2 regions of the Herbaspirillum sp. Her2 genome follow, and region 1 is predicted to be linked to the other one. Evidence: predicted binding sites of a transcription regulator. Region 1 holds the regulator's gene; the other holds the start of a gene.
What was found. The regulator LexA, encoded in region 1, represses DNA repair genes until DNA is damaged. The targets are predictions, from matches to a motif close to ACTGTATNNNNATACAGT.
Positions count from the first base shown of each region.

Region 2: the regulator LexA is predicted to act here: its motif matches at 3,888-3,905, upstream of ACWHXP_RS06035 (ATP-dependent helicase).

Region 1 is NZ_CM176331.1:2,109,639-2,119,519, reverse strand. Features, by position in the region: gene fliK (flagellar hook-length control protein FliK) at 1-487, opposite strand, end outside; gene ACWHXP_RS09575 (flagellar protein FliT) at 490-819, opposite strand; gene fliS (flagellar export chaperone FliS) at 825-1,286, opposite strand; gene fliD (flagellar filament capping protein FliD) at 1,315-3,384, opposite strand; gene ACWHXP_RS09560 (flagellar protein FlaG) at 3,616-3,975, opposite strand; gene ACWHXP_RS09555 (flagellin N-terminal helical domain-containing protein) at 4,054-5,142, opposite strand; gene ACWHXP_RS09550 (tetratricopeptide repeat protein) at 5,465-7,447, opposite strand; gene lexA (transcriptional repressor LexA) at 7,650-8,306, opposite strand; gene rpsF (30S ribosomal protein S6) at 8,634-8,999, shown strand; gene priB (primosomal replication protein N) at 9,023-9,322, shown strand; gene rpsR (30S ribosomal protein S18) at 9,378-9,662, shown strand; gene rplI (50S ribosomal protein L9) at 9,689-9,881, shown strand, end outside.
Region 2 is NZ_CM176331.1:1,317,373-1,327,253, reverse strand. Features, by position in the region: gene ACWHXP_RS06055 (TatD family hydrolase) at 1-49, opposite strand, end outside; gene argE (acetylornithine deacetylase) at 365-1,537, opposite strand; gene lolD (lipoprotein-releasing ABC transporter ATP-binding protein LolD) at 1,644-2,360, opposite strand; gene ACWHXP_RS06040 (lipoprotein-releasing ABC transporter permease subunit) at 2,353-3,618, opposite strand; gene ACWHXP_RS06035 (ATP-dependent helicase) at 3,948-6,071, shown strand; gene ACWHXP_RS06030 (hypothetical protein) at 6,144-7,175, shown strand; gene recJ (single-stranded-DNA-specific exonuclease RecJ) at 7,172-8,866, shown strand; gene ACWHXP_RS06020 (diguanylate cyclase domain-containing protein) at 9,091-9,881, shown strand, end outside.

The DNA.
Region 1 (9,881 bases):
CGGGCGGGCCGGACTGCCCCTGGCGCGCACCCTTGGCCTGGGCATCGGCGATGTCCTCGTTCTGGGCGATCTGTCCGGCACCGCTTTCGTCACGGGTGACGAACTGCAGCGACTTGAGGTCCTTCTGCATCGCGCGGCCGGCGGTGCTCAAGGCGACCGATGCACTTTCCTCGTCGGGACGGATGCTGCCTTCATTGACCGAGAAGGTCGGACGCGGATCCTTGGAGACCAGCGTCAGGGTCAGGGTGTCGCCGACCTGGGCGCTGTTGGGCAGCACCATGCGCGCCGCCGTATTGGCGATGCGCACCAGGAAGGTACCGTCGTTGAAGTTGGAGAGGATGCGGCCCGACATCTGCTGGCCGATCGCAATCTGGGCCAGGCGGCTGAAGGCTTCCTGCCGGGCATCAGCAACCGAAACGACGGCCGTGGCCGCTTCGACAGGATTGACGGGCTGGACGGCGCTGGCGATATCGGCCCGCGGCAACATGGTCAACTACCCATGCCGTAGGTATTGAGGAGCTTCTGTTCGGTCTGGTTGCTCTGGATCAGCGCCGACAGCTTGCGCAGTCCCGGTTCGGTGAGATTGCGGATGTCGCGGTCGTCTTCCAGGATTTTCTTGATGATGTCGACCTTGCGATGGCGCAGCGGCTCAGGCAGGGTGATGTTTTCCTCGCTGTCGCGCAGGCTGGCGATGTGCTTGCCGCACTGGGCTTCCAATGCTGCCAGCAGATCCCAGTCGCCGGCACGGGCGGCCGACAGCATCTCGTTGGTCAATTGCGAGATCGACTCATAGAGGGCGATGACGTCGTCACCGTTCATGTCAGTCATGCCTTTGCAAAGCTGGAAAGAGAAACATCCTGGGTCATGGCCATCGGCGGGGCAGCAGACTGCACTGCATTCGGTCCGATCTGTTCCCAGGCGGAGCGGATGTCGTCGAGCAAACCGTGGATTTCGTCGAGGATGGCCGGATTGTTCGTGGCATTGGCCTCGAACAGGCGGCGGCTCATGTATTCATACAGCGAATCCAGATTCAGCGCCAGTTCGCCGCCGACTTGCTTGTTCAGGCTGGCGCGCAGTCCATTGTCGATGATCAGGATGGCCTTGGTGATGGATTCGCCCTTGTCCTTGATATTGCCTTCGCCCATGGACTTCTTGCCCAAGGCGATGGCCACCAGTGCACCGTCGAAGAGCATGGTGATCAGCTTGTGCGGGCTGGCGGCGATCACGCCGGTTTCCACCCCGATGTTGGCGTAGGCATTGGCCCCGCGCTTCATGCTTCCGAACATGACGTTCTCCTATGTTCGCGGTGTCGCTTCAACTGCTCTTGGCCAGACTGGCCAATTGCTGGGTCAGGTAGCTTTGCGTGGACTGCATGCTGGCCAGCGTGACGTTGAGGCGGTTGAACTGATTGGTGTAGTCATCCTTCAGATTCGACAGGCGGGTCTGCACCGTGGTCTGGCGATCCTGATTGATCTTCAGGCTGGCCTGCAGGCCATTCGTCTTGGAGGCGATGATGCCGCTGTCACTCAACAGACTGGTCATCAAGGTCTGCAACTTGGTGACGATACCATTTTTGGACGACGTAGTGTTGGTCGTATCCGGATCGGTGCCAGTGAAGAGATTGGCAATGCCGGCGAAATTGTTGGTAGCCGCCGTGGCCAGCTTGGTGGAGTCCAGCGCGAGGGTGCCATCCTTCTGGAAGCTGATGCCGATGTCGGACAGGCTGCTGATTCCATTGCCGCCGTCCACTGTGGCGAACAGGGTATTGCGCAGCTGGTTCATGATGGTCTGCACCGACGACTCGCTGGCCAGCGGAGCCGAGTTGTTGGCCTGGCCCAGGGTGGTGGAGGGCGTCTGCGCAGTCATCCCGGCCACTGCCTTGGCCAGCGTGTTGTAGGCCGTCACGAAGCTGTTGGCGGCGGTGGTGATGCCGGAGGTGTCGTTGCTGATGTTCAGGGTGAAGTTGTCAGAAGAGGTGGTGACCTTGGCCAGATTGAGTGTCACGCCTGAGATCGCGTTCTCGACCTTGTTGCTGGTGCTGGTCACCGCCACGCCGTCGATGGACAGCTTGGCGTCCTGCGCCTTGAGCAACTGGCCCATGCCGCTCATGGTCAGTCCCGAATAATCGCCGCTGCCGGTCAGCGAGACTGCCGCCGTCGCACTGCTGCCAGTCGGAGTCAGTACCAGGTGGTTGTTGGTGCCGTCGTTGCTGATGGAGGCGGTCACGCCTGCGCTGGCGCTGTTGATGGCGCTCATGACCTGGTTCAGGTCAATGTTGCCGCTGCCATTGGCGGTCGGGTTGATGGCCACCGTGGTGTCGCCTACCTTCAGGCTCAGCGTGCCGGAGCTGTAAGTCTGGCTGGTGCTGACGTTGGGCGAGATCACGGTCCCGCTGGGGTCGGCGCTGAAGACGGAATAATTGCCGGTGCCGGTGATCTTGATGGTATTGGCCGCGCCGCTGTCCTTGGCAGTAATCACCAGGTGGTCGTTGGTGCCGTCGCTGACGATGGTGGCGTTCACGCCGGCATCGCTGCTGTTGATGGCATCGCGCACGCCAGCCAGAGTGTTGGTGGCAGGCTGGATGATCGCGGTGGAACCGGTGCCGGTCTTGATGGCCAGAATGCCGTTGTCAAAGGTCGTGCCCGGCGTGATGCTGGCCGAGCTCAATTTGGCCGTTTGCGCCAGTTGCGACACGGCCACCGAGTAGGTGCCGGATGCGGCTTTGGTGGCGTCGCGCGGGGCCTGGATCTGCGTCATGGTGCTCGGTGTCGAGCTCGACGGATCATAGGCAAATGCGGACAGGCTGTTGTTGGCCGTGACCTTGATGGTGTTGGCTGTGCCGCCGGTGGCCGATTCCAGGACCAGGTGGTCGCCACTGCCATCGGTGGTGATGGAGGCGGTGACGCCTGCCTTGGAGGCATTGATCGCATCACGTACGCCAGCCAGGGTCGAGTTGGCTTGCAGGGTGATGAAGGTGGGCGAATTGGTGCCGATCTTGATGGCGATCGAATCGCCGGCGTTGTAGGTCGTGCCGCTGCTTACGCCGGCCGACTGCAGTTTCTGCGCCAGGATCTTGGTCGAATCGTCGCTGTTGACATCGGCGGTGAACGGGTCGGTGGTCAGCGTGGTGCCGGTGCCGGCGTTGCTTACCGAACTCTTCTGGGAGCTGAAGCTGGCCGAGGTCAGTGAGGTGATGGCCGACTGATAGCTCGACAATGCGCTCTTGAGGCTGCCATAGGCGGAAATGAGGGTGTTGTAGCTGCTCGCCTGGGTGGTCAGCGGCGTCAGCTGTGTCTGGCTTTCGGCCGAGATCAGTTGACTGACCAGTGTGGAAACATCGAGCGGGCCTGCCGATGTGGAAATGGTGCCGGTGGAAGTCGCCACGGTTCAACTCCTGAAACTTTGCGTGAGGCACAGCGCTGTGCGGTTGTCCAGCGCGGTCAAGAGGAGATGGGCTCTCAAGTACGGCGTCGGGTAGGGCAGAGGGACGCTGTGCGGAATAACTATCTGAATCCGTTATGAACTGGGGTAGCCGATTCCGTCATGCGCAATGGACGGGCATTGACGCATGCGGTTGTTCAGCCACTGCAGTTCGTACCAGACTCGAGGGGATACTCAAGCCTTTTCCTTGATCAGCAAGCCTTGCATCTTGTCGATCGATTTGGCGATGGCAATCGCTTCTTCGCTGGGAATCTGGCGAATCACGGTGTCAGTAGCCGTATCGACAACCTTGATGATGGTCTTGCCGGTGTCCTGGTCTTTCGAGAAATTCAGTGCGGCAGCATTGGCGGCCGCAAAGTCGTTCAACTTGCCGACGGCATCGTTGACTTCACTTTCGGTTGCGCGGCGTGCTTCCGGAGTGGCCGCCGGTGCGACCGTCGATACCACGGGATCGGGCTTCTCGGCGGTCTTCGGTGCTGCATAGGCAGTACCGGAGTCACCAGCAGCAGTGATATTAAGTGGGGCAATCGACATGGTACTACTCCCTTCCTTAAAGGAACGTGCGGAGAATAAGGTCTATCCCCCGCACGTCATCCTACCTAGCTATCTGGCTTATTTCAACAGCGAGAGAACCTGCTGCGGTGCCGAGTTGGCCTGCGACAGCATCGCGGTACCAGCTTGCTGCAGGATCTGCGCACGGGTCAGGTTCGCGGTTTCCTGCGCGTAGTCGGTATCCATGATACGGCTGCGCGACGCGGTGATGTTTTCGCTCGACACTTGCAGGTTGCTGATGACCGCGCTGAAGCGGTTCTGCACTGCACCGAATTCTGCACGCTTGGAGGAGATCAGGCTGATGGCCTTGTCCAGGTTCTGGATGGCCTTCTGAGCGTCGCTCTGAGCGGACGGGGCGGCAACTGCCTGATCCAGCGACAGCTTGGCGCTGTCAACGGCAGCTTGCAGGGTCACGGCCGACGAAGCCAGTGCCGAGGAGGACAGGGACGAACCGGTAGCGAACAGGTTGTCCAGGGCAGCCTTGGCCGAGGTGTAGGTCGCTTGCGCGGTGCTCACGCCGGAGGTGTCGCCCAGACCGATCAGGCCCTTGGCGCTGGTGCCGATGACGGTAGCGATGGTGGAGTTGTTCGACAGGTCATCCAGGGTGATGGTGATCTGGTCGTTCAGCTTGTTGTCTTGCACGTTGGCGCCGACCTGGAACGACAGGGTCAGGGAGGCCGACACGTTGTTGGCGTCGGAGCCAGTACCGGCCGATGCGCCTTGGCCAACACCGGTGAACAGGTTCTGGCCGTTGAAGCTGGTGCCGTTCAGAACACGGAACACTTCCTGCGACAGCTGGGTGTATTCGTCGTTCAGGGTCTTGCGGTCTTGTGCGCTGTTGGTGCCGTTGGCTGCTTGCACAGCCAGTTCACGCATACGCTGCAGGTTGTCGCCGACGGTCGACAGAGCGCCTTCAGCGGTTTGCGCCATCGAGATACCGTCGTTGGCGTTACGTTGTGCAACTGCCAGACCCTTGATCTGGGAGTTCATGCGGTCGGCGATGGCCAGGCCGGCGGCGTCGTCCTTGGCGCTGTTGACGCGCAGGCCGGACGACAGACGTTGGATCGAGGTATTGAGCGACGACTGCGAGGAATTCAGGTTCCGTTGCGTATTGAGCGACGGAATATTGGTATTAATGACTGCTGCCATGTTAATTCTCCTAAGATTTGAGACCGATGATCCGAGTTTCAGTGCCTAACGTTGGTCTTCTACCCATGAGCCCCAGGCGTTTCAACCTCTGTTGATTGCTTTATCGGGCAGTCTTGGAAAAAGTTTAGGGCTTTTGCAAAAAATCTTTTTCAAGGCTTTCCGAACTAAAACTGCGTGCTTTGAAACTCCAAGCAAATCCTTTTTCGACGGCAATTCCAAAAACTTTAGGAAAATTGCTGTTGCGGCCAAGAAAAATGTTCCGAAAAGCAAAAACCGCCCGGGAAGGGCGGTTTCCTGCAATGGCTGGGCGCTCCTTGCCAGCTCAGCCTTGGGCTTTCTTATGTTGCAGCAGCGTTAATTCTTCGCCAACCTTTTTCAGGACCGAGTCCCAATCGCTGACTGCCGGCTGGCGGAACAGGCGCATGCCGGGATACCACGGGGAATCATCGCGGTCGTTGAGCCACCGCCAGTCGGGGACATGCGGCAGCAGTACCCAGGTGGGGTGGCCTAGTGCTCCGGCCAGGTGGGCCACCGAGGTATCCACGCAGATGACCAGGTCAAGATTGCTGATGGCGGCAGCGGTATCGGCGAAGTCCTGGCACTCATTGCCCAGGTCAAAGACGGGCCAATCGGTCGGCAATTCCTTCAGGCCGTCTGCCGGCTTGCCTTTTTGTAATGAATAAAACTCCATCCTGGGAATTTCAAACAACTGCTTGACTTTCTCCAGCGGAATCGAGCGATGGCGGTCATTGCCATGCTCCGGATTGCCGCCCCAGACGATGCCGACGCGCAGATTGTCCGCTGATCGTGTCAAGGTGGAAATCTTCTGCTTCCAGTGCGCCGCCAGCGACGCATCGGCAGACAGATAGCCTTTCGCATAGCGCGGGATATCCTCTACGCTATGGGTGCGCAGGGCATAGGGCAGGCTCATGAGCACATAGGCGCAGTCGCAGGGTGGCAGGGGGTCGCTTTCGCGCACCAGTGTCACTGCCGGTGTGAAGGATTGGAACAGGCGGTACAGAGGATTCTTCACATGCAGCGCCACGCTGGCACCTTGCTCCATGAGCAAGCGGGCATAGCGCAGGAACTGGATGCTGTCGCCAAAGCCTTGCTCGTGCATCAGCAGGATGCGCTTGCCCGCCAGCGAGGACTTGCCATCCCATTTCGGAATGACCTCGAACAGCTTGTGGATCAGGCGGTAGACGTGGGCGCGTTCCTTGGTGGTGAGGCGGCTCTCGTGGCACTCCCAGCCTTCCTCGAACTGTCCGCGCAGCAACAGGGTCAGTGCCAGGTTGTGCTTGGCGGTCGGGTAATTCGGCCGCAGCGCCAATGCCGTGCGGAAATTGCCGAGCGCATCGTCATAATCGCCATGATCGTGCTGGATCGCGCCGATGTTGTTGTAGGTGAGGGCGTGCTTGGGGTCCAGCGCCAGGGCCTGCTTGAACATGCGCATGGCATCGTCGAAGCGGTCGCCCGTGTTGAAGTAGCTTGAACCGAGCTTGACGTAGCCATTCGGATCCTTGGGCGCGATCTCGATGACGCGCAGCAGGTGTTCGTGAGCTTCTTCGATTTTGTTGATTTTCAGATAACTATCGGCGATCTTGTTGTGGGCGTAGGTGTCCTGGGGATCGAGCAGGATGGCGGTCTTGTGGGACTCTACGGCCTCCTTGTACATCTCCATGGCATGAAAGGCTTCGCCCAGGGCGGTGTGGGAGGGAGCGAAATTGATCTGGTATTCGAGCGACTTCAGAATCGTGGCGACCGCCTCGTCAAAGCGCCGTGCGTCGATCAGGGCGCGGCCCAGGTGCGACAGCGGGCCCGGCGCATTCGGTTCGCGTCGGGCCGCATCCTCGAAATATTTGATCGAGGCTTCCGGATCATTCTTTTCGTGCAGGGCATTGGCCAGGCCGATGCGTGCCGCCCGGTTCTCCTTGTCGATGGCGATGGCGCGCTCGTAGATGGCGATGGACTCGTCGATGCGATCCTGACTCAGCACCGTGCCGGCCAGGTTGCTCAGGTATTCGGCGTTGTTCGGATCGGCCTCGATGGCCTTGCGCAGGTATTGCTCGGCTTGGGCGAACTGGCCTTCCTGCATGGCGATCAGTCCGCGCGCGTGGTTGGCAAACACCAGATTGGGGGCGCGGGCCAGTACGGCTGTACAGATCGTCTTGGCTTCCTCGGTCTTGCGATTGTCGAGCAGGTCCAGACATTTGCGAACGTCCAGCAGATCCTGCAGGTTGGACTTGGCGGCCGCCGGGGCCGGAATATGTTTGCCGTGCTTGTTGCTGCTCTTGCGCGTCGACATCGAAAAGGGTCCTCTTGGTTGGGCGCATCCATTGCGCCGGGCATAGCTGTCCAGCAAGGATGATATGCGTAACCGGTCACAGGTGAAGAGCTAAATAGAAAGCAAAAAACCTCCGTTTTAAGCGGAGGTTCATGCATAAACAAGCGATCAGTCGCCGCTGGCAGCGTCTTTCCTGCGGTCGGGCCTGCGCGCCGGCCTGAATTCAGTTCCAGCTGCGCAGCAATCCCACGGCCAGTCCTTCGAGTGCGAACTGGTCGTCTTCCGGCTTGACGATGATGGGCTCGAATTCCGGATTCTCGGGGAAGAGGGTGATGACGCTGCCGCTCTTCTGGTAGCGCTTGACCGTGACCTCGTCAGCCAGGCGGGCCACCACGATCTGGCCATTGCGCGCCTGGTCGGCGCGCCGCACGGCCAGCAGGTCGCCGTCCAGGATGCCGGCGTCGCGCATGGACATGCCGCGCACCTTGAGCAGGTAGTCGGGCTTGGCCGGGAACATGGCCGGGTCGACCTGGTAAGTCTTTTCCACGTGTTCCTGGGCCAGGATGGGGGAGCCCGCTGCGACGCGCCCGATCAGCGGCAGGCTCAGCTGCATCAGGGCGGGATGGGGCAGGGCCATCTGGCGTGCAGTACTGATGCCTGTGGTACCTGATTCGCGCAGGCGGATGCCGCGCGAGGTGCCGGGGGAAATCTCGATGGCGCCCTTGCGGGCCAGGGCCTGCAGATGCTCTTCGGCGGCGTTGGCGGAACGGAAGCCCAACTCGGCAGCGATCTCTGCACGCGTGGGAGGGAAGCCGGTGTTCTCGATGGCGTTCTTGATCAGGTTCAGGATCTGTTCCTGGCGCGCAGTCAGTTTGAGCATGAGGGTGGCCTTTCTCGGAGGGAAGGCTGTCTGGATGAACAGTCTGTATTTTTATACAGGTGCAATCCTTGTGTCAACGGCAACATGCATATTCCGGGGCGGAAAAGGCAAGCTTTCTCATTTATATAGAGCGCGCTGCAACTGAAGAATCTGGTTTTGAGCCGCTGGCGGCGATGTGCAGGGCCCGCGTTGTGGCCCCGCGGCCGCAGTGGCGTGACGCTGGCATTGCTGTCAGGACGGAAACCTAGTATGATCTCGGGTTTTCCTCTTCCCACACCCGTCTTGACGCCGGGGTGGGCGTCTTCAATAAGTCCATAAGGAGTCTACATGCGTCATTATGAAATCGTATTTATCGTCCACCCGGACCAAAGCGAGCAAGTGCCGGCGATGATCGAGCGTTACAAGGGCATCGTCACCACCCGCGGCGGCAAGGTCCACCGTGTCGAAGATTGGGGCCGTCGCCAACTGGCTTACCAGATCCAGAAGCTGGCCAAGGCTCACTACGTCTGCCTGAACATCGAAGTCGACAGCGAAACGCTGGCTGAAATCGAAACCGGCTTCAAGTTCAACGACGCCGTCCTGCGCCACCTGACCGTCAAGATGAAGAAGGCCGAAACCGGTCCTTCGCCCATCCTGAAGGCAGTGCAGAAGGAAGACGCGGCCAAGAGCCGTACCGAAGCTCCGGCAGCTTAAGCGCTGCGACACCATAGCGGAGAGTGAACCAGCTTCAAGTCATCGCCAGCCTGGCCGAACGTGATGTATTGCGTTATACGCCGGCCGGTATCCCGATTGTCACTGCCAGGTTGCAGCATCAGTCGGAGCAGACGGAGGCTGGCATGAAGCGTCAGGTCGAATTCGAGATCGCGGCGCTGGCAGCGGGGGAAATCTCCGGTGCGCTCAACAGGGCGGCACTGGGTGAAGTCTTCCGGTTCACCGGCTTTTTGGCCCGCAGGAATCGCAACAGCAAGAGCGTCGTGTTTCATATCGTTGATTTTGGCCCGGTCGCGCCGGATTGAGCGGCGCAAGGTAGCCAAACAGACCTTACCCAATTTTTAGATACAGGAGCCAACCATGGCATTCGGTAAAAAGTTCGATAAAAGCAAGCTGAAAAACAAGCGCCAACAGCAAAACCCGCTGTTCAAGCGCAAGAAATTCTGCCGTTTCACCGCCGCTGGCGTTGAACAGGTCGATTACAAGGACGTGGACACCCTGAAGGACTTCGTCCAGGAAAACGGCAAGATCATGCCGGCACGCCTGACCGGTACCAAGGCCCACTACCAGCGTCAAGTTGACACCGCCATCAAGCGCGCGCGTTACCTGGCCCTGCTGCCGTACACCGATCTGCACAACGCCTAATCAGCGTCGAGAAATAGGAGAAAAACATGCAAGTCATTCTGTTGGAAAAAATCGTGAATCTCGGCGGTCTGGGTGATGTCGTGCGCGTCAAGGACGGTTTCGCACGCAACTTCCTGATCCCCCAACGCAAGGCCCGCCGTGCTACCGATGCAGCCATCGCTGAATTCGAAGCCAAGCGCGCTGATCTGGAAAAGGCTGCCGCCGAGAAGCTGGCCGCTG
Region 2 (9,881 bases), 790 kb from region 1:
GTTCGCCGAATTCCCCGGCGTCGAGATGGCAGTGCGTATCGACCCACATGTGCTGGCTTGGCGAAAATCGGAAGACCGGCCTCAGGGCAGCGGTTCCGGATAACGACACCCGCCGCAGGGGCCGCGATCGCATGATTCAGCCAGGCTGCTGATGCGGCTCGCTTCCCCCGAAGCGTCTTGTTGTTTGAACAGCATAGCCGGTTTGAACCGGCTTCAACCCGCGCAGTTTACCGTCTAACGCCCTCTTGCAGTAATTAACAATGGTAAAGAAATACCAGATCCTTCACGCGCGGACATGAAAAAAGGACGCGATCGCTCGCGTCCTTCGTCTAGCACGCTACCCGGCCGCACCGATCAGGCTTGATCAGGCCGGCTGCAGCGACTTGCCCAGCTTGCGCAGGAACTGCTCGCAGCGCTCCATCTGCGACAGTGTCACGAACTCGTTGGGCTTGTGGGCATTGCCGATGTCGCCAGGACCGCAGACGATGGTCGGGATGCCGATCTGCTGGAACAGGCCTGCTTCGGTGCCATAGGCCACCTTGCGGGTTTCGCGATCCCCCGTCAGTGCGCGCACCAGCTCGGTGATGGCCGCCTGCTCGACCGCTTCCAGCGCCGGGCTGCCGGCGAAGTTGTCGATCTCCACGCGGGCTTCCGGGAATTCGCTGCGCATCTTGGGCAGCAGCACCTCGGCGATATACTTGTCGATCTGCGCCTGGATGTCGGCCACTCTCATGCCGGGCAGGTTGCGGAATTCGTAAGTAAATTCACACAGCTCGGGAATGGTGTTGACCGCGATGCCGCCACGGATCTGATTGGTGGTCATGGTGCTGAAGGGCACATCGAAGAATTGGTCATACGGGCCATTGGCCTTGTAGCCATCGGCGAAATCGCGGATGGCACAGATCAGGCGTGCGGCGTGCTCGATGGCGTTGCAGCCCTGCGGGGTCAGCGACGAGTGCGCGGACTTGCCGTGCACCTTGCAGGCAAACACGTTGATGCCCTTGTGCGCCACCACCACGTTCATGCTGGTGGGCTCACCCACCACGCAGCCATCGACCTTGATGCCGCGCTTGACGATTTCTTCCAGCATCACGGGCGCGCCAATGCAGCCGATTTCTTCATCATAGGAAAACGCCAGGTGAATCGGCTTTACACGCGGCATGGCCAGGAATTCCGGCACCAGCGCCAGCGAGGTCGCGATGAAACCCTTCATGTCGCAAGTGCCGCGGCCGAACAGGCTGCCATCCTTCTCGGTCAACTTGAAGGGATCGGTATCCCATTTCTGGCCATCCACCGGCACCACGTCGGTATGGCCGGAGAGCACGATGCCGCCTTCAGTGCTGCCGGCATTGGCGCCGGCGGTAGCGGGCAAGGTGGCGAACAGGTTGGCCTTGGTCTGCTCCTTGTTGTGCGCCAGCCAGGAGGAGATGCCTTGCTTTTCCAGGCTGTCACGCACGGTGGTGATCAGTTCCAGGTTGGAGTTGCGGCTGGTGGTATCGAAGGCGACCAGGGTCTCTAGCCATTGGCGGGTGTTCATTGTCTTGCTCCAGTTTCCGTCTGTACAGGTATTCGTGTCTTCAAAAGCACACCGCCGTCTTGTATCAAGACGGCGGCGTCAAAGGCGATAGCTTACCCGGAATGCATCAAGGCTGCTGACCGGCCACTTTCAGGCCCTGGTCGGACAAGCGCAATACGCGCGCGCAGCGGCCTGCCAGTTCGATGTCGTGGGTCACGATCACGAAGGCCGTGCCCAGCGTGCGCGAGAGTTCGATCATCAGTTCGAAGGTGCGATCGGCCGTGCTGCGGTCGAGATTGCCGGTCGGCTCATCGGCCAGCACGCAGGCCGGACGCGTCACCAGCGCGCGCGCCAGGGCCACCCGCTGGCGCTCGCCCCCGGAAAGCTCGCCCGGCACGTGCGTCACGCGCTGCGCCAGGCCGACCTTCTCCAGCATCTCGCGCGCCTGCTCCTGCGCCTCGGCCCGCTTGACGCGGCGAATCATCAGCGGCATGGCCACGTTGTCCAGCGCCGAGAATTCCGGCAGCAGATGGTGGAACTGGTAGACAAAGCCCAGCGACTGGTTGCGCAGCGTGCCGCGCTCGCTCTCGCCCAGGCTGGCGAAATCCTTGCCCAACAGGCTGACGGTGCCGGTGCTGGGCGTATCGAGCCCGCCCAGCAGGTGCAGCAAAGTCGACTTGCCGGAGCCCGAGGCACCGACGATGGCGACTTGTTCACCATGGTAGACGTCGATATCGACATTGCCCAATACCTTCACCGAATACTTGCCCTGAGTGAAGGTCTTGCCCAGGCCGCGCGACGACAGCACGGCCTGGCGATTCTTGATCGGATCGTTGTTATTCATAGCGCAGCGCCTCCGCCGGTTTGACACGGGCCGCTGCCCAGCTCGGATACAAGGTAGCCAGGAAGGCCAGCACCACGGCCAGACCGCCGATGGTATAGACGTCCGACCAGATCAGTTCGGATGGCAATTCAGAAATCACGTAAATGCTCTTGGGCAGGAACTGCACGTGGAAAGCCCGCTCGATGGCCGGTACCAGCACGTCGATATTGAGTGCCACCACCACTCCCAGGCCGACGCCGATGGCCGTACCGACCAGGCCCACCAGGGCCCCCTGAATCACAAAAATCTTCATGATGGAGGCGGGAGAGGCCCCCAGCGTGCGCAGGATGGCGATGTCAGCCTGCTTGTCGGTGACCGTCATCACCAGCGTGGACACCAGATTGAAGGCCGCCACGGCGATGATCAACGCGAGGATGATGAACATCATGCGCTTTTCAGTCTTGACGGCCGCGAACCAGTTGCTGTTCTGCTGCGACCAGTCGCGCAGGTACAGGTCGCCGCTCAGGGTGCGCGCCAGCTGCTGGGTCACTTCCGGGGCCTGCAGCATGTCGCGGATGCGCAGGCGCACGCCGGTGGGGGCATCCATACGGAACAGGGTTTCGGCATCCTGCAGCTGGATGAAGGCCAGCGACGAATCGAATTCATAATGGCCGGCCTCGAAGATCCCGGTCACCGTGAATTGCTTCAGGCGCGGCAAGACCCCGGCCGGGGTCACCTGCCCTTGCGGCACGATCACCGTGACCTTGTCGCCCAGGCCCACGCGCATGCCGCGCGCCAGCTCACCGCCGATCACGATGTTGAATTCGCCGGGTTTCAGAGAATCGAAACTGCCCTGCTTGACCTGCTTGGCCACGTCCGAGACCTTGGGCTCTTCCTCGGGCAGCACGCCGCGCACCAGCACTCCGCGCAGGTTGTCGTCACGCGTCATCATGGCCTGGCCTGATACATAGGGCGCAGCGCCCAGCACCTCGGGGTTCTGGAAGGTCTGCTTGGCCACCGCCTGCCAGTCCTTCATGGAGCCGGAGGCATCGAAGACTTCGATGTGGGCCAGCACGGAAAGCATGCGGTCACGCACTTCCTTCTGGAAACCATTCATGACCGACAGCACCACGATCAGGGCAGCCACGCCCAGCGCGATGCCGGCCATGGAAATGAGGGAAATGAAGGAAATGAAACTGTTGCGGCCGCTGCGCTTGCCGGCCCGCGTGTAGCGGATGCCGACCAGCCATTCGAACGGCAGGTTTTTAATCAGACTCAAAATTGCTCCGGGAGAGGGCCTGCACAATGTGCTGCCAGTGGCCTCGCCTCCCGGTTCCGGGACGCAATCCTCTGGCCGCACGCCAACACGGGCGAAGACAAAGCGCGAAGTTTGCCACAGTTTGCAGTCATGGCCCATCCCTGGCCGTCTGCTCCATACTCGCGCCGGACCCGTCGGTCGTCTGCCGTGAAGCCTGTAGATTCACTTCTACCGCAGAGGTTCGCGCCAAGATGTTTCATATAGTGGATGTGCCTGATGTTGCATCCGGGACTGGTTATATATACAGTACCTCCTTGCCCAGCCATCGCCGATATGAATTTCCCCGCACCATGCCACCCGAACTCGCCCAGGACGTCCCCGACACCAGCAGCCCGCCCACCGGCGAGCGCGACCCGTTTGCGCGCCTGAACGCACAGCAGCGCGAGGCGGTCGAGCATGGCAGCGCCTTGCCAGCAGCACAGCAGCCGCCGCTGCTCATCGTGGCCGGTGCCGGTTCGGGCAAGACCAATACCCTGGCGCACCGGGTGGCCAGGCTGATCCTCGACGGGGCCGACCCGCAACGCATCCTGCTGCTGACCTTCTCGCGCCGGGCGGCGGCCGACATGGGCCGGCGCGTGGGCCAGGTGATCCGCCAGGTGCTGGGGCTGGCGGCCACCGACAGCCCGCCGCAACTGCCCTGGTCAGGCACCTTCCACGCCATCGGCGCGCGGCTGTTGCGCGAGTACGCGGCCGTCATCGGCCTGGAAGAAGACTTCACCATCCAGGATCGCGGCGATTCCGAAGACCTGATCGGACTGCTGCGCCACGAGATGGGGCTGTCCTCTACCGACAAGCGTTTTCCGCTGAAGGGCACTTGCCTGTCGATTTATTCACGTGCGGTCAATACCCGGCAAGACCTGGGCACCGTGCTGCAGACACAATTCCCCTGGTGCCGGGAATGGGAGAGGCTGCTGGGCGAACTTTTTACCCGTTATGTCGAGGCCAAGGAAGCACAGCACGTGCTCGATTACGACGACCTGCTGCTGTTCTGGGCCGACATGCTATCCGACCACGAGATTGCGCAATCGGTCGGGGCGCGCTTCGATCATGTGCTGGTGGATGAATACCAGGACACCAACCGCCTGCAAGCCGAGATCCTGCAACGAATGAAGCCCGATGGCGCCGGCGTGACCGCCGTGGGTGACGATGCCCAGTCCATCTATTCCTTCCGGGGCGCGACGGTGCGCAACATCCTCGATTTTCCCGAGCTGTTCACCCAGCCGGCGCGGCTGTTGACGCTGGAACAGAATTACCGCTCCACGCAGCCCATCCTGCAGGCCTCCAACGCCGTCATCGCCGATGCGCCGGAACGGCACGTCAAGCAGCTCTGGAGCGACAAGCCGTCCTCACAGAAGCCGCAACTGGTGGTCATCCCGGATGAGGCCGAACAGGCGCGCTGGGTCGCCAACCGCATCCTGGCGCATCGTGAAGAAGGGCTCACCCTGAAATCCCAGGCGGTGCTGTTTCGTACCGCCACCCACAGCGCGGCGTTGGAACTGGAGCTGGTCCGGCGCAACATCCCCTTCGTGAAGTTCGGCGGACTCAAATTCCTGGAAAGCACCCACATCAAGGACCTGCTCTCGCTGCTGCGCCTGGCGCACAATCCCAGCGGGCGCATGGCGGGCTTCCGGGCGCTGCAACTGATTCCCGGGGTCGGTCCCGCTACGGCCAGGAAGGTACTGGACCTCATGGCCGCCGCCAGCGACCCGGCCGATGCGCTGCTGAACTTCGGCGCACCCGCCAGTATCGCCCTGCAATGGCAGGACTTTGCCGACACCTACGACCTGATGCGCCGCGCCAGTGCCAGCTGGCCGACCGACATCCAGGCCGCGCGCGACTGGTATCTGCCGCACCTGGAGCAGCGCTATGAAGACGCCGACGCCCGCGCTGCCGACATCGAGCAACTGACCGCGCTGGCCAATGGCTATGCCTCGCGCGAGAAATTCCTGACCGAACTGACGCTGGATCCGCCCGAAGCCAGCAGCGACTTCTCCGCTCCGCCCTACCGCGACGAGGATTACCTGACGCTCTCCACCATCCACTCCGCCAAGGGCCAGGAATGGCGCTCGGTCCACGTGCTCAATGTGGTCGATGGCTGCATCCCGTCGGACCTGGCCACCGGCAGCGAGGCCGAGATCGCCGAGGAGCGGCGCCTGCTGTACGTGGCCATGACGCGTGCGAAGGAGTATCTGCACCTGGTGGTGCCGCAGCGTTTCTACATCACCCAGCAGACCGCGCAGGGCGACCGCCACGTCAACGGCATCCGCAGCCGCTTCATCACGCCGCGCATGCTGCCCTTCTTCGAAGACAGCCTGTGGCTCTCGGCCGAGACCAATGGCGCGCGCACGCCCATGCCCGACAGCGTGCGCATGCTGGTGCGCCAGCGTGCAAAAAAGGCCTGGAACAATGGCTGACCCCGCTTTGAAGTGAAGCCTTGTTCAGGCAACCGGGGCCAAGCGGCGCGCCAGCCGCTAAAATAGCGCCCCATGAATCAACTCGACATCCTCATTCCCTTTGCCCTGCCCCCGGCTGAACTGGCGCGCGACCTGTTGCGGCAGAGCCAGGCACCGGCCCTGGCCATGCTGCTGGGCCGTGGCAAGGCTGCGCCACGCCTGGCGCATGACCCGTTTTCGCGCGCCCTGCCGCATGAGCACTGGCTGGCCCGGCGCTTCGGCCTGCCGCCCGCGCCCCAGGATTCCAGCCCCGCCGCCGCCAGCGCGCTGATGCAGCGCCTGGGTCACACGCCTGCGGCCGGTCACTGGTTCGTGCTGCATCCGGCCCACATCCACGTGGCGCGTGACCACCTGGTGCTGACCGACATCGGCCAGCTGCAGTTGGAAGAGGACGAATCGCGCCGCCTGTTTGCCGCCGCCCTGCCCCTGTTCACCGAGATCGGCCATGAGCTGGTCTATGGCGATGCCCGCACCTGGTTCATCCGGGCCGACGCCTGGGCCGGGCTGCGCACCTCCACGCCCTCGGCCGCGAGCGGGCGCAACGTCGACATCTGGATGCCGGAAGGACCGGGCGAACTGACCTGGCGCAAGCTGCAGAACGAAGTGCAGATGCAGTGGTTTGCCGAGTCGCTCAATGAACAGCGCGAAATGCGCGGCCAGAAGGCCATCAATTCGATCTGGATCTGGGGTGGAGCCGATGCTGGCGTACGCGCCGACGCCACTTACGCCGCCCGCTTCGGCCTGCGCGGCTGGCTGCGCGCCTTCGGCGAAGAGCGCGCCGACGGTGGTGCGGCCCAAGTGGCCCAAGGCAGTGGCCATCGCCTGCTGGTACTGGATGCGCTGGCCGAAGCGGCACTGGCCGAGGAATGGGGCCTGTGGCTGCAGCATCTGGAACACCTGGACCGCGACTGGCTGGCGCCCTTGCTGGTGTCGCTCAAGGCCGGCAGCCTGGAATCGCTGAACCTGATCCTGACCGGCGCTGACCGCAGCCAGGAAGTGGCGGTCACGCGCGGCGCACTGCGCCGGTTCTGGCGTAAAGCTTCACTGGCGGGGCTGTCGGCATGATTCGCGTCACCACCCGTTCCTATGACATCTCCCAAGCCGAGCAACTGATCGCCGAAGGCGTGCATCCGGTGCTGGCGCGGGTCTACGCGGCGCGCGGGCTGTCCACTGCGCGCGAACTGGCCAGCGAGCTCAATGCCCTGATTGCGCCTTCCGGCTTGCTGCATATCGAGGCGGCCGCCATTTACCTGGCCGACGCCATCGCCGAGCGCAAGAAGCTGGTCATCGTCGCCGACTACGACTGCGACGGTGCTACCGCCTGTGCCGTCGGCCTGCGCGGCCTGCGCCTGCTGGGCGCGCAGGTGGACTACATCGTGCCCAACCGCTTCGAATACGGTTATGGCCTCACACCCGAGATCGTCGAACTGACCGTGCGCGAGAAGAATCCCGACATCATCGTCACCGTCGACAACGGCATCGCCAGCATCGACGGCGTGGCCGAAGCCAAGCGGCGCGGCATCGACGTCGTCGTGACCGACCACCACCTGCCGGGCGACGCCCTGCCGGACGCACGCGTGATCGTCAACCCCAACCAGCCGCAGTGCGGCTTCCCCAGCAAGAACCTGGCGGGCGTGGGGGTGATGTTCTACGTGCTGCTGGCCTTGCGCGCCGAGATGCGCAAGCGCGGCCTGTTCGATGCCCAGACCCAGCCGCGCCTGGACAGCCTGCTGGACCTGGTGGCCTTGGGCACGGTGGCCGACGTGGTCAAGCTCGATGCCAACAACCGCATCCTGGTGGCCCAAGGCTTGAAGCGCATGCGCAGCGGCAAGATGCATCCCGGCATCGCCGCCCTGTTCCGCGCCGCCGGCCGTGAAGCCCGCCGCGCCACCCCGTTCGACCTCGGCTTTGCCGTGGGCCCGCGCCTGAACGCAGCCGGCCGCCTGGCCGACATGTCGCTGGGCATCGAATGCCTCACTACCGATGACGAAGGCCGGGCCTGGGCCATCGCCCAGCAACTCGATGCCATTAACCGCGAACGGCGCGACATCGAGGCCGGCATGCAGGACACCGCCCTGCTGCTGCTGGACGATTTCAATCCGGCCGACCGCCGTACCATCGCCATCTTTGATCCCTCCTGGCACCAAGGCGTGATCGGCATCGTGGCCTCGCGCCTGAAAGACAAGTTCTACCGCCCCACGATCACCTTCGCGCCCGGCGATGAAGGTTTCATCAAGGGCTCGGGCCGCTCGATTGCCGGCTTCCACCTGCGCGACGCGCTGGACCTGGTATCCAAGCACGCGCCTTCGGTGATGACCAAGTTCGGCGGCCACGCCATGGCGGCCGGATTGACCATCCATGCCGACGCCTTCGATGCCTTCTCCCAGGCCTTTGAGGCGGTCGGCCGCGACTGGCTCACGCAGAACCAGCTGGAACGTGTCATCGAGACTGATGGTGAACTGGAGGACAGCTATTACTCGGTCGAATTCATCACCCTGATGGATCAGCAGGTCTGGGGCCAGGGCTTCGCCCCGCCGGTGTTCTGCGACCATTTCCGCGTACTCAGCCAGCGCATCCTGAAGGAAAAGCACCTCAAGCTGCAGCTGGAAAAGGGGGGCCGCAAGTACGATGCCATCTGGTTCGGCCATACCGATGCCCTGCCCGATCACGCCCAGGTTGCCTTCCGGCTCGATGCCAATGAGTACAACGGCAAAACCACGGTGCAGCTGATGGTGGAGCACGCTGAGCCGGCCTGATCGGACACAGCCGCTTCCTGCTGGAAAACTGACGGATCATCACACCCTTGTCTGGCCGCGAACCCGCGCCAGACAAGGATTGCGGCATGGAAACAAGCGTAAAAAAAGCCAACAATCGCAACGTTGCAGTGGCACAATGTTGGCTTGGAGCGACTTCCGAATCGATTTGAGGGAAGTGGACAACACGGGCGCTCCGAGGAATAACAACAACAGCAAACCCCTGAATGAAGCTCAAGCGCATCCATTGCAGCCTGGTGACTCGTCTCGTCCTCTTCGGCCTCCTGCTGATCGTGGGCAGCGCGCTCCTGCGCTATCACATCCTGATCGGCTTTCTCGAAAAGGAGCAGGCCCAGGTCGCCGCCGACCAGCAAAGCACCATCGCCAGCTATCTGGCCGAAGACATCGGCTACCGCGTGCAGGAACGTGCGCGCTATCTGGAGCGCCTGGCGCAGCACATGCCCTCGCCGATGCTGGGCGACCGTACCGCCATCCGCGCCTGGCTGCAGGACCACCAGGAGCTGCAGCCGCTGTTTGCCCAGGGCCTGTTCGTGGCCGATGCCAATGGGCTCATCGTGGTCGACTACCCCACGCTCAATGGGCGCCGCGCCCTCTCCCTGACCCAGTACACTGATTTCGAAAGGGTGCTGCAAGGGGCGACCGTAATCTGCCCGCCCCTGGTCAGCCCGGCCAGCGGCAAACCCATCATCGCCATGCTCACCCCGCTGCGCAATGCCCAGGGCCAGATCGTCGGCGTACTGGGGGGGAGCACCGAACTCAATGCCCCGGGCTTCCTTGACCATCTGCAACGGGCCCGGCTGGGGCCGACCGGCAGCTTCCTGCTGATTTCACCGAGCCAGCGCTTGATCATCGCCTCCAGTGACGAAGCCCTGGTCTACAGCCAGTTGCCCCCGGTCGGCAAGGACCTGCTGATGGACCGTGCCCTGCAACAGGGTTTCCGCGGCAATGGCGTCGGCCTGGCCGCCAATGGCATCAATGAAATCAAGGCTTTCGCGTC